One region of the Pseudomonas sp. JV414 genome, then DNA from elsewhere that is predicted to be linked to it. Evidence: riboswitches for the same ligand, from Rfam matches in the RefSeq annotation. Region 1 holds a riboswitch; the other holds the start of a gene.
The links. Region 1 has a riboswitch for cobalamin ahead of cobO (cob(I)yrinic acid a,c-diamide adenosyltransferase). Riboswitches for the same ligand answer to the same signal wherever they lie in the genome.
Positions count from the first base shown of each region.

Region 2: it holds a riboswitch for cobalamin, as region 1 does, so the genes downstream of both, F6R97_RS03735 (CbtB domain-containing protein) here and cobO (cob(I)yrinic acid a,c-diamide adenosyltransferase) in region 1, are expected to answer to the same signal.

Region 1 covers NZ_VYKC01000022.1:120,743-128,635, reverse strand. Annotated here, with positions in the region: gene cobD (threonine-phosphate decarboxylase CobD) at 1-675, opposite strand, end outside; gene cbiB (adenosylcobinamide-phosphate synthase CbiB) at 668-1,576, opposite strand; gene bluB (5,6-dimethylbenzimidazole synthase) at 1,573-2,223, opposite strand; gene F6R97_RS24530 (cobyrinate a,c-diamide synthase) at 2,220-3,617, opposite strand; gene cobO (cob(I)yrinic acid a,c-diamide adenosyltransferase) at 3,614-4,225, opposite strand; cobalamin riboswitch at 4,306-4,540, opposite strand; gene F6R97_RS24520 (hypothetical protein) at 4,697-5,293, shown strand; gene F6R97_RS24515 (PQQ-dependent sugar dehydrogenase) at 5,362-6,675, shown strand; gene F6R97_RS24510 (C40 family peptidase) at 6,778-7,314, opposite strand; gene F6R97_RS24505 (C40 family peptidase) at 7,481-7,893, opposite strand, start outside.
Region 2 covers NZ_VYKC01000002.1:618,683-626,575, reverse strand. Annotated here, with positions in the region: gene metH (methionine synthase) at 1-200, opposite strand, end outside; gene F6R97_RS03760 (fatty acid cis/trans isomerase) at 356-2,641, shown strand; gene nfuA (Fe-S biogenesis protein NfuA) at 2,867-3,451, shown strand; gene cobM (precorrin-4 C(11)-methyltransferase) at 3,653-4,399, opposite strand; gene F6R97_RS03745 (cobalamin biosynthesis protein) at 4,482-4,895, opposite strand; gene F6R97_RS03740 (CbtA family protein) at 4,892-5,599, opposite strand; gene F6R97_RS03735 (CbtB domain-containing protein) at 5,611-5,817, opposite strand; cobalamin riboswitch at 5,938-6,165, opposite strand; cobalamin riboswitch at 6,362-6,578, shown strand; gene cobW (cobalamin biosynthesis protein CobW) at 6,676-7,749, shown strand; gene cobN (cobaltochelatase subunit CobN) at 7,753-7,893, shown strand, end outside.

The sequences.
Region 1 (7,893 bases):
ACCGCTGACCGCCCAAGGCCCGACCTGTTCGGCCAGCAGCTTGAGCAACTTGCGCTCGGCCAATACAAAACCCAACCGCACACCGGCCAGACCGAAAAATTTGCCGAAGGAACGCAGCACGATCAAGCCAATCTGATTGGCGAACGGCGCCAGACTCAAATGCGGGGTGTTGTCCATGAACGCCTCGTCCACGACTAGCCAGCCACCGCGCTGGGCCAGCCGCGAATGCCAGTCCAGCAGGCGAGCCGGGGTCAGGCTCAACCCCGTGGGATTGTTCGGATTGACCACCACCAGCACATCGAGGCTGTCGAGAAAGAAATCGACTTCCGACTCAAGCACTTCACGCACGATGTAACCATTGCGACGCCAGGCTTCGGCGTGTTCGGCGTAACACGGCGACAGCACGCCGACTTTGCCGGCCCGGCGCAAACGCGGCAGCAACTGGATCGCCATTTGCGAACCGGCCACCGGCAACACTTGGGCCGCACCGTAATAGTCGCAGGCAGCCTGCTCCAGACCGTCATCAGTTTCCGGCAACCGCGCCCAGGCCCGCAGCGGGATGTCCGGGACCGGGAATGGCCAGGGCGCGAGACCACTGGACAGGTCGAGCCAATCGGCTTCGGCAATGCCGTATTCAAGCGCCGCCTTGCGCAAGCGGCCACCGTGCTCAAGCATAGAATTCAGCCCCTACGCAGAGAATCAGCAGCCATAACCATACCCCGCGCTGGACCAATTGCCAGCCACGGTCGATGGAATCGGCATCCGCCGGCACACCTTCGCCCAATGGCGGACGCTGATGCAGTTCACCGTGATAGATCGCCGCCCCGCCCAACTCGACGCCCAGCGCGCCGGCACCGGCCGCCATCACCGGCCCGGCATTCGGGCTATCCCAGGTCGGGCCCTGGGTACGCCAGCACTTCAACGCCAGTCGGGTTTTGCCCAGCAGCGCGTAGGTCAACGCCACCAAGCGTGCGGGAATGTAGTTCAGAACATCATCGATCTTCGCCGCCGCCCAACCGAAACGTTCGAAGCGTTCGTTGCGATAACCCCACATCGCATCGAGAGTGTTGCTCAGGCGATAAAGCACCACGCCGGGCGCACCCGCCACGGCAAACCAGAACAGCGCGGCGAACACCGCATCGCTGCCGTTCTCCAGCACCGACTCGGTGGCGGCGCGGGCGACTTCGGTTTCATCCAGTTCACTGGTCTGACGGCTGACCAGATAACCAACGCGTTTGCGCGCCTCGATCAGATCATCACTACGCAGGGCCTTGGCCACCGGCTCAACGTGCTCACCAAGGCTGCGCATACCAAGGGCGCAATAGAGCACGAGAATCTCGACGATCCAGCCAACGTAAGGCGCCCAGGAAAGTGCGGTGGCCAGCAAGGTTAGCGGCACGACCGCCATCACCCAGGCCGTAACCCCGTGACTGCGCCAACCGCGGCCGCCGGAGTTGAAACGTTGCTCGATGCGATCGGCAAAACGACCGAACGCCACCAGCGGATGCCAGCGTTTGGGTTCACCCAGCAGCGCATCCAGCGCGACCGCGGCGACACTCAACAACGCCACACTCATTGACTCACTCCCCAATAATTTTCATACAGCAACTCGCTGAGTGGACGCGCCTGCGCCCAGCCTTCGAGTACCAACATCGGCGCCGGATAGAATTCCTTGACCGGCCCCAGGCAAAGAACAGCCAAAGGCTTGGCCCCGGTCGGTAAACCCAGCAAGTCCGCCAGCGCTTGCGGCTCGAACAGCGACACCCAGCCCATGCCCAGGCCTTCGGCGCGGGACGCGAGCCAAAGATTCTGGATGGCGCAGGACAGCGAGGCCATGTCCATTTCCGGCAATGTACGACGGCCGAAGATATGCCGCTCACGATCGTCCATCAGCGCGGCGACCAGCACCTCGGCGCAGTCGTTGATGCCTTCGACCTTGAGCTTCATGAATTCGTCGGAGCGCTCGCCGAGGGCTTCGGCGGTACGGATGCGCTCGTCTTCCACCAGTTGCTGAATCTTGCCGCGCAGTGCCCGGTCGCTGATGCGAATGAAACGCCAGGGCTGCATCAGGCCAACACTCGGGGCCTGATGCGCGGCTTCGAGCAGACGCCTCAGTAACTCGGGTTCGACGGTGCCGCCGCTGAAGTGCCGCATGTCACGGCGTTCGGCGATGGCTCGGTAGACGGCTGCGCGTTCGGCCTGGCTGAATGCGTTGTCCGTCATGGCCTCTTCGCGGGCAAGCCCGCTCCCACAGGGTTTTGGTGATCCAATGTGGGAGCGGCGGTGCGGCGATCCGACTTGCTCGCAAAGGCGGCCTCAAGGTCAGGCACAAACAGCGCCGCAATCGCCGATGGATTGGACGGAAAATAAAAATGCACATAGGACGCCGTCATCCGCCCCTCACGATAAACCGCCTCCGCCCCTCGCCCACCATTCGGGCTCAAACCTCTAGCAATCGGCTCAAGCTCGGTGCTGGTCAACGAGTGGTGATACGTGTGCCCGCGCAGTAAACCTTCCGGCAATTCGACCGCCTGCAAGGCCAACGCGGCAAGGCGCTTCTGCATCACCGCATCACCGGCCAGCAGGCCAACCAGTTCAGCGCGAGTGCCCTCGACATCGGTCAAGGAATCCAGCAGGTACAGCATGCCGCCACACTCGGCCAGCAACGGTTTGCCCGCTGCGTGGTGAGCGCGGATCGCGGTCAGCATCGGCGTGTTTTGTGATAACGCCACATGGTGCAATTCGGGGTAACCGCCCGGCAGATACAGGCTATCTGCTTCTGGCAATTCGGTGTCGCGGATCGGCGAGAAGAAAAACAATTCGGCGCCCATCGCCCGCAGCAGATCCAGGCTCGCGCCGTAGGTAAACGCGAAAGCTTCGTCCCGAGCCACGGCAATCCGCACACCGGCCAGCAACGGTTCGGCGGCGATCATTTCAGGCGCGGCGAATTCCACGGCCGGCGGTAGAGCCACATCGCAACTGCTGGCCAAGGAGTCGGCCGCCGCATCGAGACGCAGGTCGAGATCATTCAGCTCGCTGGCCTGAACCAGGCCCAGATGCCGACTCGGCAATTCGATCCCGGTCTCCCGGGACAACGCGCCGTACCAGCGCAAGCCTTCAGTCAGGCTGCCTTCGAGCAACTGCGCATGGCGCACAGTGCCGACCCGGTTGGCCAGCACACCGGCAAACGGCAAGTCCGGTTGATAACGCGCAAGACCCAGGGCCAGCGCGCCAAACGTCTGCGCCATGGCGGTGCCGTCGATCACGCCGAGCACCGGCACACCGAAGTGCCGCGCCAGGTCGGCGCTGGACGGCGTACCGTCGAATAGCCCCATGACGCCTTCGATGAGGATCAGATCGGCTTCGCCAGCGGCCTCCCACAATAGACGTCGACTTTCCTGCTCGCCGACCATCCACATGTCGAGTTGGTAAACCGGTGCGCCGCTGGCGCGCTCGAGAATCATCGGGTCGAGAAAGTCCGGGCCGCATTTGAACACGCGAACCTTGCGCCCCTGATTGCGATGCAAACGGGCAAGCGCGGCGGTGACGGTGGTCTTGCCCTGACCGGAGGCCGGCGCGGCGATCAGTACCGCCGGGCAATGACGGGGTTGAGTCACAGTTCGACGCCTTTTTGCGCTTTGATTCCAGCCTGGAAGGCGTGCTTGATCATGCCCATTTCAGTGACGGTGTCGGCCAGCTCGATCATCTCTGGTTTGGCGCCACGACCCGTGACCACCACGTGCTGCATCGGTGGACGGGCCTGCAAGTCGCTGAGCACCTGATCGAGATCGAGGTAGCCGTGCTTGAGGGCGATGTTCAGCTCATCGAGCACCACGAGGCCAATGGCCGGATCACGCAGCAATTCGCGGGACACCGCCCACGCGGCTTCAGCGGCGGCGATGTCGCGCTGGCGGTCCTGGGTTTCCCAAGTGAAGCCCTCGCCCATCACATGAAAACGCACCTGCTCCGGGAAGCGCCGGAAGAACAGCTCCTCGCCGGTGCTGGTGCGCCCCTTGATGAACTGCACCACGCCGCACTGCATGCCGTGGCCCATTGACCGCGCAAGCATGCCGAACGCCGAACTGCTCTTGCCTTTACCGTTGCCGGACAGCACCAGCAGCAAACCGCATTCATTCGGGGAGTTGGCGATGCGTTCGTCGATCACCGCTTTTTTGCGCAGCATGCGCGCGAGATGGCGTTCGTCACGATCGGGAGTATCAGTCATGGGGGAGCTCTCCGTTGAGGCTGGATAACGGCGGGCAGGCACAAGAATAGACGGCAAGAAGCCTGGCATCGCCCACCGTGATGCCGTTGGATGAATCAGGCCGGTCTCCGGGCTCATGAGCGGCGTGTTGCCTGACTGCGCGCCTTCCCATGTTGACATCAACACAGTGGCTCAAAGCGCAGTCTTCACTCATTTACCGTTGCGGGGGCAGCGCCGGGATCATGACGCTTCGTCGCTTGACGATAGCCACTCACCGGCTTCCCTGTTTCACTCTGTCGGCCATCGCCACAGAGCACCTGAAACAAGCCGCGAAGGTTAGAGGGTTGGGGGTGGAGCGTCAATTGAAGACAAAGCGTGGGCACTCGATATACTGCCGCCCATCAATTACCTGACACCAATCTTGCACCACACTGTCAGCAGTGATATCAAAGCGCCATAGAACCCAACAACACAATTACAAGGGTAAGCAACATGCAAGGCATGATCATCAGCAATCCGAAGCTGGAATTCCTGCGACCGGTGCTGGAACGCTGGTTTGACTGTATCGACCGCTACAACGCTGTGCGCGGCGATAACGACACACCTTATTGGTACGACGAAAAAGCCAACCTCGGCCTGCTCTCCGCCGCGGCCTGGATGGCAGAAATGGTCACCTTGCAACAAACGACGACGCGCAAGCAGAACGAAGAAGGCGAACGCAACGGCCGCGCCGACCTGTTTATCGCCACTCCCGAAGCCACCGCCGAACAACGCGCCTACCTTCAAGCCACTCAACGCTGGCCGCGGGTCAACAGCCTGAACCTGACTCAGGCACTACAGGACATCACCAGCGAGGCCAAGCGAATCAGCTACGCCAGCGACCTGAAACTCGGTTGCCTGTTCGTTGCGCCGCAAAAAGCTCAGCAGAGCGCTACACCGGAAGAACTGCAGGACATGCTCGACGACTTGCAGAAGGAACCCAGCTGCGCCGTGGCCTGGTATTTCCCTTACGCCTATCGCAAGTTGCGCAATGAAGCCGGCAACTACCATCCAGGGATCGCCGTATTACTCAAGGAAGCCCGCGGCTGACGGGTTGAACCATCAAGCGTCTACGCTTCTCTATGATTACGTCAATGCATTCATAGGGAAGATCAGTAATGCGCAAACCCCAGCTCGTTTTCATCATCGCGCTCGCCGGAGGGCTCGCCGCCTGTGGTGAAACCTCCAGCCTGCAAGTCTCGGATGGCACAGGCCCCTCGCCCAAGCTGCCAGAACCGAATAAAACCCTGATCCCGACGGTGAACATCGCCCCGGCGATCGGCTGGCCTGAAGGTAAGAAACCCGTCGCCGCGGCAGGGACTCAAGTGGCGGCGTTTGCCGAAGGCCTCGATCATCCGCGCTGGCTCTATGTGTTGCCTAACGGCGATGTGTTGGTGGCCGAAACCAACGCGCCGCCCAAACCCGATGATGGACAAGGCATTCGTGGCTGGGTCATGGGCAAAGTCATGGGCCGCGCCGGTGCTGGCGTCCCCAGCCCGAACCGCATCACTCTGCTGCGGGACAAGGACCACGACGGCGTCGCCGAAACCCGCACGGTGTTCCTGGAAAACCTCAATTCGCCCTTCGGCATGACCCTGGTCGGCAATGACCTGTACGTCGCCGACACTGATCGCCTGCTGCGCTTCCACTATGAAAACGGTGAGACCGCGATCAAGTCGCAGCCGATCAAGATAGTCGATTTGCCGGGCGGCACGCTGAATCATCACTGGACCAAAAACGTCATCGCCAGTAAGGATGGCAGCAAGCTGTACGTCACCGTGGGCTCGAACAGCAACGTCGGTGAAAACGGCATGGATCAGGAGGAAGGCCGCGCGGCAATCTGGGAAGTGGATCGCGCCACCGGCAATCACCGGATCTTCGCCTCGGGCATCCGTAATCCAAACGGTCTGGCCTGGGAGCCTCAGAGCGGCGCATTGTGGACCGCCGTCAACGAGCGTGACGAAATCGGCAGCGACCTGGTGCCGGACTACATCACGTCAGTGAAAGACGGCGGGTTCTACGGCTGGCCTTACAGCTATTACGGCCAACACGTCGACATTCGCGTCGAACCGCAAAAACCCGATCTGGTGGCCAAGGCCATTGCGCCAGACTACGCAGTGGGGCCACATACCGCGTCACTGGGCCTGACGTTCGCCGAAGGCGGCAAACTGCCTGCACCGTTCACTCAAGGTGCATTCATCGGCCAGCACGGCTCGTGGAACCGCAAGCCACACAGTGGCTACAAAGTGATTTTCGTGCCGTTCAGCGCCGGCAAACCGACCGGGCAGCCAGTGGATGTGCTCACTGGTTTCCTCAATGATGAGGAAAAAGCCATGGGCCGGCCGGTGGGTGTGGTGATCGATCAGCAGGGAGGTCTGCTGGTGGCGGATGACGTAGGGAACAAGGTGTGGCGCGTGTCCGCGGCCAGGTAAACGTCAAAAGATCGCAGCCTTCGGCAGCTCTTACAGGGTGTACGTCATCCAACGTAGGAGCTGCCGCAGGCTGCGATCTTTTCCGGCAGACGCCTACATCCGCTACGGATTATGTGCCAGGTGCTCGGGCTGCAAGACGCGCTTGGCGCTCAGATAGGCTTTCTGCCAGTAAGCCTTGGACAAGCTGTCCAGCTTGACCGTGCCGCCCGTGGCTGGCGCGTGGACGAAGCGGCCTTCGCCGACGTAGATCCCGGCGTGGCTGACCTGGGAGCCGCCATTGGTGGCGAAGAAAATCAGGTCACCGGTTTGCAGGCCTTCCTTGCCGATATTGGGGGCCTGCATGCCGATCATCTCGCGGGTGGAGCGCGGCAAGGAAATGCCTGCGACATCGCGATACACATAACCGATCAGACCGCTGCAATCGAACCCGGAATCCGGCGTGTTGCCGCCCCAGCGATAAGGCGTTCCCACCAGACCCAGCGCACGAAACAGCACGTCTTCTGCCGCAGGGGAAAAGGCTTGGGAAGGACCAAAAACAATCGGAGCGCGAACCACCGGCGCAGGTGGCGGTGTGCGGCTGGCGCAGGCGCTGAGCAGTGCTGCGAAGAACATGAGTGCGAGGCGGGCCGACATCGTCATAAACAGAACATCCTGATCTGGCTGCGGCTTTTTTCTGCCACAAAGACAGAAAAGAAAACCGCCTGCGCAGAACGCAGGCGGTTTGCCATCAATAATAGATCAGGATTCTAGCGGCTACGCGGCAAACTTCAAGTAAGACTTTAACTTCGCCTTACAAACTGTCCGCTTACTTGCGCGCCGTGACGATAGCCGGGGCCGCAGCAGGCGCCATCGCGAGTGCGCGCTTGGCTTCGATGAAGGTCTTGCTCCAGTAGCTGTCGCCCAGACTATCGATCCGGACACCACCGCTTTTGCGGCTGCTGGAATGGATGAACTGGTTGTCCCCCAAGTAGATCCCGGCGTGACTGACACGACCGCGACGGCCATTGGTGGCGAAGAACAGCAGGTCACCCGGTTTGAGGGCGCTGCGAGCAACCAGAGGAGCATCAACGTTGATCATTTCGCGAGTGGAGCGCGGCAGGTTCATGCCGGCCTCTTCACGAAACAGATAACCGATGAAGCCGCTGCAGTCGAAACCAGCCTCGGAGGTGCCGCCGAAACGGTAACGGGTACCGATCAGGGACATGCCACGTTCGAGGA
Region 2 (7,893 bases), on a different contig from region 1:
ATCACGTCCGGGCGCGTCAGCACCAACAGGTCGTTGTTGCCTTTTACATCGCTCGGCCAGTCGGCGAAGCGTTTGCCACGGTAGTCCTGCTCCTCGAGCTTGTAGCTCTGGATCATCGTACCCATGCCGCCATCGAGAATCAGGATGCGCTCTTTGAGGGCGTGCTTGAGAGCTTGAAGGCGAACGCTGCGATCGGACATTTGGACTACTCGGTAAGGCCATGACGAAGGGGCGGGATAATAACAAACCTGTGCGCTTTTGGAGCATGTGCGGGTTTTGCATGAATATCGTTCATGTTGGTGCGCGGGCCAGACCGGTAGAATCGCGGCGTTTTCTCATGATCAGGACCAGGGATATGTCGTATCGCGTCGTCACCAGCCTATTGATGCTGTTTTTAAGCGGGGGCGCCGCTGCACAAGGTCCGGATATTTCCTACGTCCGCGACATTCAACCGATCTTCACCGAAAAGTGCGTGGCCTGCCATGCCTGCTACGACTCCGCCTGTCAGCTCAATCTGGGCAGTGGCGAAGGGGCGGCCCGAGGCGCGACCAAAGCGCCTGTCTATGATGGCGAACGCCGTCAGGCCGCAGCACCGACCCGGCTGTTTTATGACGCCTTTGGCAAACGTGCCTGGCAGCAAAAGGGCTTTTATTCGGTGCTTGACGCCCAAGGCAGCCAAGCAGCGCTGATGGCGCGGATGCTCGAACTGGGCCACAAAACCCCGTTGCAACCCAACGCCAAGTTGCCGGAAGACATCGTCCTGGGCCTGAACCGGGAGAACATGTGCGCCATGCCGGCGGAGTTCGACGGCTACGCCAGCTCCCACCCGAAAGAAGGCATGCCGTTGGCGGTCACCGGCCTGACCGATCAGCAATACCAGACGTTGCAACGCTGGCTGGCCTCCGGCGCGCCAATCGATGAACAGGGCCTGGTACCCAGCGCCAAGGAAGCCTTGCAGGTGGTGCAGTGGGAAAACCTGCTCAACGCGCCGGGTGCCCGGGAGAGCCTGGTCGGGCGCTGGTTGTTCGAGCACTGGTTCCTGGCGCACCTCTATTTCAAGGACGGCGAGCCGGAGCATTTCTTTCAGTGGGTGCGTTCGCGCACGCCAACGGGGCAGCCGATCGACCTGATTAACACTCGCCGTCCGAATGACGATCCGGGCACTCAGGTCTATTACCGTCTATGGCCGGTGCAAGGCGTGATCGTGCACAAGACCCACATCACCTATCCGCTCAGCGCGGCGAAGATGGCGCGGATCAAAAGCCTGTTTTACAGCGGCAATTGGCAGGTCAACGCGCTGCCAGGTTATGGGCCGGAACGACGGGCCAATCCGTTCACGACCTTTGAGGCCATCCCGGCTCAGGCGCGTTACCAGTTCATGCTCGATAACGCCGAGTACTTCGTGCGCACCTTTATTCGTGGCCCGGTCTGCCGCGGCCAGATCGCCACCGACGTGATCCGCGATAACTTCTGGGCGCTGTTCCAGGCGCCGGAGCATGACCTCTACATCACCGACCCGAACTATCGCGGCCAGGCCACGCCGTTGCTGGCGATGCCGGGGCAGAACGATGACGTCGGCAGTGTCCTGAGCCTGTGGCATGACTACCGCAACAAACGCAACGAATATGAAGCCCTGCGGCGGGACAGCTACGCCGATCTGCCGGCACCGAGCTGGTCGACCCTGTGGGCCGGCAATGACAACGCTTTGCTGAGTATTTTCCGGCATTTCGACAGCGCCTCGGTGAACAAAGGCCTGATCGGTGACGTCCCGCAAACTATTTGGCTGTTCGATTACCCGTTGCTGGAACGCACGTATTACCAGTTGGCGGTCAACTTCGATGTGTTCGGCAACGTTTCCCATCAAGCCCAGACCCGGTTGTACTTCGACCTGATTCGCAACGGTGCCGAGCAGAACTTCCTGCGTCTGATGCCGGCCGACTCACGGGACGGCTACCTCGACGATTGGTACCAGAACGGCGGCAAGTTCAAGATGTGGCTGGATTATGAGTACATCGATAACGACAAGCCAACGGCGCTGACGCTGGACGAAAAGGACCCGAAACGCGATTTCACCCAGCAATTGTTGGCCCGGTATGGCGAACTCAACGCCAAACCCGATCCGATCAACCGCTGCGATGGCGCTTATTGCTCGCGGCCGAACATCGATCTGGCGTTGCAGAACGCCGAACAGGCCTTGAGCCGCCTGACTTCACGCCCGGCCGCCGGTTTGAAAGTCATCGATCTGTTGCCGGAAGCGACGATGTTGCGCATCGAGACCCAAAGCGGCAAACGCGAGGTCTACAGCCTGCTGCGCAATCGGGCCCACAGCAACGTGGCGTTCCTGCTCGGTGAGTCGTTGCGCTATCAGCCAGGGCTCGACACGTTGACGATTTATCCGGGTGTACTCAGCAGCTACCCGAACTTCGTGTTCAACATCCCGGCCGGGCAAGTGCCCACGTTCGTCGACGCGATGGAGAATGCCAAAGACGCCGCCAGTTTCGAGAAAATCGTCGAACGCTGGGGTATTCGTCGCAGTCATCCGCAGTTCTGGCAGTATTTCCATGATCTGAGCCGCTACATCCACGACACCGACCCGGTGGAAGAGGGCGTGCTGGACATGAATCGCTACGAAAACCTCTGAAACACCGTTTATCCCCTGTAGGAGCGAAGCTTGCTCGCGAAAGCGGTCTGACATTCAGCGTAGATGTCGACTGTCAGACCGCTTTCGCGAGCAAGCTTCGCTCCTACAGGGATTCGGCGGTGATCAGGTGTTCAACGACAGGTGCATCTTTCCCGACAAAAATACTAGGACTTTGTCCGGCGCGATGATTGGCGTAAACTGCGTCCAAGCCTGCGAGGAGTTTCCATGACCGCTATTACCATTACCGACGCCGCCCACGATTACCTGGCTGATCTGCTCTCCAAGCAGAACACCCCGGGTATCGGCATCCGCGTCTTTATCACCCAGCCTGGCACCCAGTACGCCGAAACCTGCATTGCCTATTGCAAGCCGGGCGAAGAAAAACCTGAAGACACGGCGCTTGGGCTGAAAAGCTTCACCGCGTACATCGACCACTTCAGCGAAGCATTTCTGGACGATGCGGTAGTCGACTATGCCACCGACCGTATGGGCGGCCAACTGACCATCAAGGCGCCAAACGCCAAAGTACCGATGGTCAACGCTGACAGCCCGGTCAACGAGCGCATCAACTACTACCTGCAAACCGAAATCAACCCGGGGCTGGCCAGCCACGGCGGTCAGGTCAGCCTGATCGATGTGGTCGAAGACGGCATTGCGGTGCTGAAATTCGGCGGCGGTTGTCAGGGCTGCGGCCAGGCAGACGTCACCCTGCGCGAAGGCATCGAGCGCACCTTGCTCGAGCGTATTCCTGAGCTCAAGGGCGTTCGTGACGTGACCGACCACACGCAGAAAGAAAACGCCTACTACTAAGGTGTTCGCTGCAGAAACGAAAAAACGGCACCCGTGAGTGCCGTTTTTTTATGGGCGATCGATAACCTGTGGCGAGGGGGCTTGCCCCCGTTGGGTCGCGAAGCGGCCCTCTACATTTTTCAGATACACCGAGTTGTCCGGTTTTACGACTGCTGCGCAGCCGAACGGGGGCAAGCCCCCTCGCCACAGGGTGTGGTTGGCTCAAGGGCGGTATAGATGCGCATGCCCCGCGCGATACAGCGACGATTCACTGAAGTGATCGCTACCCAACACCCGGCCCACCAGAATCAGCGCCGTGCGGCGAAATCCCTTGGCTTCAACCTTCCCGGCAATATCCGCCAGCGTTCCCACCACCCAATCCTGATCCGGCCAGGTCGCCCGATGAATCACCGCGATCGGGCAATCGGCGCCGTAGTGCGGCAGCAATTCGACGAGGATCTTCTCCAGATGATTGACCCCCAAGTGGATCGCCATGGTCGCCCCATGCTGCGCCAGACTACCGAGCTCTTCACCGGCCGGCATCGCTGTCTTGTCGGCGTAGCGGGTCAGAATCACGCTCTGTGACACGTCCGGCAAGGTCAGTTCAGCGCCCAAAAGGGCCGCGCAGGCGGCGGTGGCGGTGACACCGGGAATGATTTCGAAAGGGATGTCGAGTTCCCGCAGGTAGCGAATCTGCTCGCCAATCGCCCCATACAGACTCGGATCGCCGGAATGCACCCGGGCCACGTCCTGGCCGTTGGCATGGGCGGTCTTGATCAGCTCGATGATCTGTTCCAGGTGCAATTCGGCGCTGTTGACCACCTGTTCGGCCCGGTGGCCCTCCAGCACGGCGGCGGGTACCAGGGAGCCGGCATAGATAATGACCGGGCAGCTACGAATCAGCCGCTGGCCTTTGACGGTGATCAGTTCCGGGTCGCCGGGGCCTGCGCCAATGAAGTAGACGGTCATCGTCGTTTCCTGTCAGAAAAAGGGTATGGGCACGCTTCAGATGAAGATTGCTCATGATCGAAGGCGGGGATTATCGGGGATTTTACGCGGCGCTGGCCAATGCCAGGGTGGCCTGGGCGTATTTTTGTCGTGGAATCAGCAACTTTGCCGGTGCCTGAGCCAATTGTTCGGCCAGTGCCAGTGCGGCACTTTCCGCTACGCCGTAACAGCCGGTGCGTTCGAACGCGATGTCCGAGTGGTGGCTGAGTTGTGGTTCATAACCGGCCAATTGTTCGCTGCTGAAGTACATCAGCGGCAATGCCAGCTGTTCGGCCAGTTCGATCAGGGCGGGCTCTTCGCGCTTGAGATCGATACTGGCCAAGGCCTTGATCTCACGAAGCTCGATTTGATGGGCCTGTAACGCCTGATCAAGCAGCGCCCGCAGCGTGCTGACGGGGCAGCCGCGCTGGCAGCCCAGGCCGACCACCAAGGTCGGCGCTGCGCTGACGTCAGTCATGCGGAGTATTGGCCATCGCTTTTGCGGCGGAACAACCAGGCGCTGATCAGGCCCAGGGCCAGCCAGAACGCCATGTTGGTCAGCTGCGAAGCGATTTTGAACTGCGCTTCCAAGGCTTGCGGCGCCAGCATCGAATGCACTTCCGGTTGTGGCGCGCCGATCACATGAGGCACAGCCAGAATCGCCACGCCGAGGATCTTCATCAGCCAGTGACGGCTGAACACGATCAGTGCGATGCCGACAGCGGTGGATGCTGCAGTGCCGATCCACCAGATCTGTCGTTGCGCCAGATCCGCCGCGGCAGTGCCCGGCAGCTCAGGTGGCAGGCCGAGAGTTGGCGCCAGCACGAATGTCGCATAACCGGCCAGACCCCAGAGCAGGCCCTGAGAGGTACGGCGTGGAGCGCGCAAGGTGTAGAGGCCCGCGAGCATCAAAGCGAAACCGACTGCTACCACCAGATTGCCGCCGGTGGTCGACAGCACGCGCTGCCAGCCGTCTTCCGGCTCCCAGGCTTCGGCATCGTGGGTGTGAGCGGTGACAGCACCCGCGGCGTGCTCGTGGATTTCGACAGCGGCCGGCTCGGATTTTTCGTAGGTCTCGGCCTGCAAAATCAGCGGGGCCACCCAGAAACTTTGCAGCAGGGTCAGCAGCAGGGCGGCCAGCAGCCCGCTGAAACCTGCGGTTTGCGCAATACGCTTGATCATGTCAGCAGGTCTCAATGGCACGGAAAGGCGGAGCTGTGACGGGTGTCGTGCGCGGCGTTGTGCACCGCTTCGATGTGCGAGAAACCGGCGAAATACACAAGACTGGCGCCAAGGATCGACGCACAAAAAGCGGCGGTCAGGCGTTGGCTCAGGGTAGTGGTGGTGCTGATGGTGCTCTTTTTATCGGTGTTGCTGCCGGTGCTGCTGATGATCGACATGGCGCTTCCCTCTGGTCTGTCAGCGGGTGAATAGAGCGCATGAAAACCTCCGCACGCCGGGGCACGCAGAGATTTCGAACAGCGCCCGCCCACCGCGGGTTTGTTATTCAGTGAACGTAAAAGTCACTTTGTGTTGCGGGCCGGTCTCCGGGCTCGCGAGGGGCAGGGCTTGCGCCGACACCTGCAAGCATCACCTTCCCATGCCGTATGACAGGCACAGTGGATCTGACGCTTCACTCGCTTACCGTTGCGGGGGCAGCACCGGACTGACATGGCTTTGAGTAAAGCACATGATTCACCGGTTTCCCGTTTCACCCTGTGAAGGGCACCCGTAACAAGGCGTGTAGGAGAGCATGGGCGGGGGTTGGGCGTCAATTGGCATGGGTTCTCAACTCGGAACCCAGTCGCCTGCATCGCGGGCAAGCCACGCTCCCACATTGAACCGAGTTCTTCCATGGGAATGCGGTCAAAAGTGGGAGCGGGCTTGCTCGCGAAGGGAGCGCCGCAGATGTCATGTGGACATTGACCCGCCCCCACACGATGCGTAGCCTTGCGCTTTCGAGGTTCTTCGGCGTTTGCCGAAGCTAAGAAGGGAACGCGGTCGATGCCGCGGCTGCCCCCGCAACTGTGAACGGTGATGTTCGCTGCCACGCCACTGCAAGCCCTGATCCCTCAGGTTCGCGGGAAGGCGCAGCGAATGCCAGGCCAATAAGGCCGGCACACCGTCAGCCAGGAGACCTGCCTCGAAACGAATTCTCACTACAACCGGGCGGGGTGATCCGGTGGCGAAATCTTCCGCGCGCATTTGCAGCAGCGGTCGTCGTCCCGTATGCCCGCCACCTTGCCAAAGGGCATCCGATGAAAACACTGGCCAAACTCCCCGTCACCATCGTTACCGGCTTCCTCGGCTCGGGCAAAACCACTTTGCTGCGCCACATGCTCGACAACGCTCAGGGTCGTCGCATCGCGGTGATCGTCAACGAGTTCGGCGAGCTGGGCATCGACGGCGAAATCCTCAAGCAGTGCTCGATCGGTTGCACCGAAGAAGAAGCCAACGGTCGCGTCTACGAACTGGCCAACGGCTGCCTGTGCTGCACGGTTCAGGAAGAGTTCTTCCCGGTGATGCGCGAACTGGTCGCTCGTCGCGGCGACCTCGACCACATCCTCATCGAAACCTCGGGCCTGGCCCTGCCAAAGCCTTTGGTTCAAGCCTTCCAATGGCCAGAAATCCGTAGCGCCTGCACGGTTGACGCGGTGATCACCGTGGTCGACAGCCCGGCCGTTGCAGCTGGCACCTTCGCTGCGTTCCCGGATCAAGTGGATGCCCAGCGCAAACTCGACCCGAACCTGGACCACGAATCGCCGCTGCACGAGCTGTTTGCCGACCAACTGGCCAGCGCCGATCTGGTGATCCTCAACAAGGCCGACCTGATCAGCGCTGAAGACCTGGCCCGTGTGCGCCTGGAAGTCGCCGAAGAACTGCCGCCGGCGGTGAAAGTCATCGAAGCCAGCAGCGGTCGTCTGCCACTGGACGTGCTGATCGGCCTCGGTGCCGGTTCCGAAGAACACATCGACAGCCGCCACAGCCATCACGATCATCACCATGAGGGTGAAGACGGCCATCACGATGAGCATGACCACGACGCGTTCGATTCCATCTCGATCGAGCTGCCGCAAGCCGACGAAAGCCTGCTGATGGATGCGCTGACTCAATTGGTGGTCCAGCACGGCATCCTTCGGGTCAAAGGTTTTGCAGCAGTGCCGAACAAGCCGATGCGCCTGCTGATCCAGGGCGTGGGCACGCGCTTCGACAAGCACTTCGACCGTCAGTGGGGCGCTGAAGAAGCGCGCACCACCCGTCTGGTGTTAATCGGTCAGGACCTGGATGCCGCTGCGCTCGAAGCGCAATTGCGCGCTGCGCTCAGCGTTTAAACCATGCACCTGCTCAGGACCCAGCCCGGCGGTTTCGTGTCGGATGACAACATTGCCGACCTTGGACAAACCCCCGCCGAGCTGGTGATCCTGTGCAGCGGCGATTCCAGCCTGGCGTTGCTCGCCGAAGCGGCGCAGCAGTTG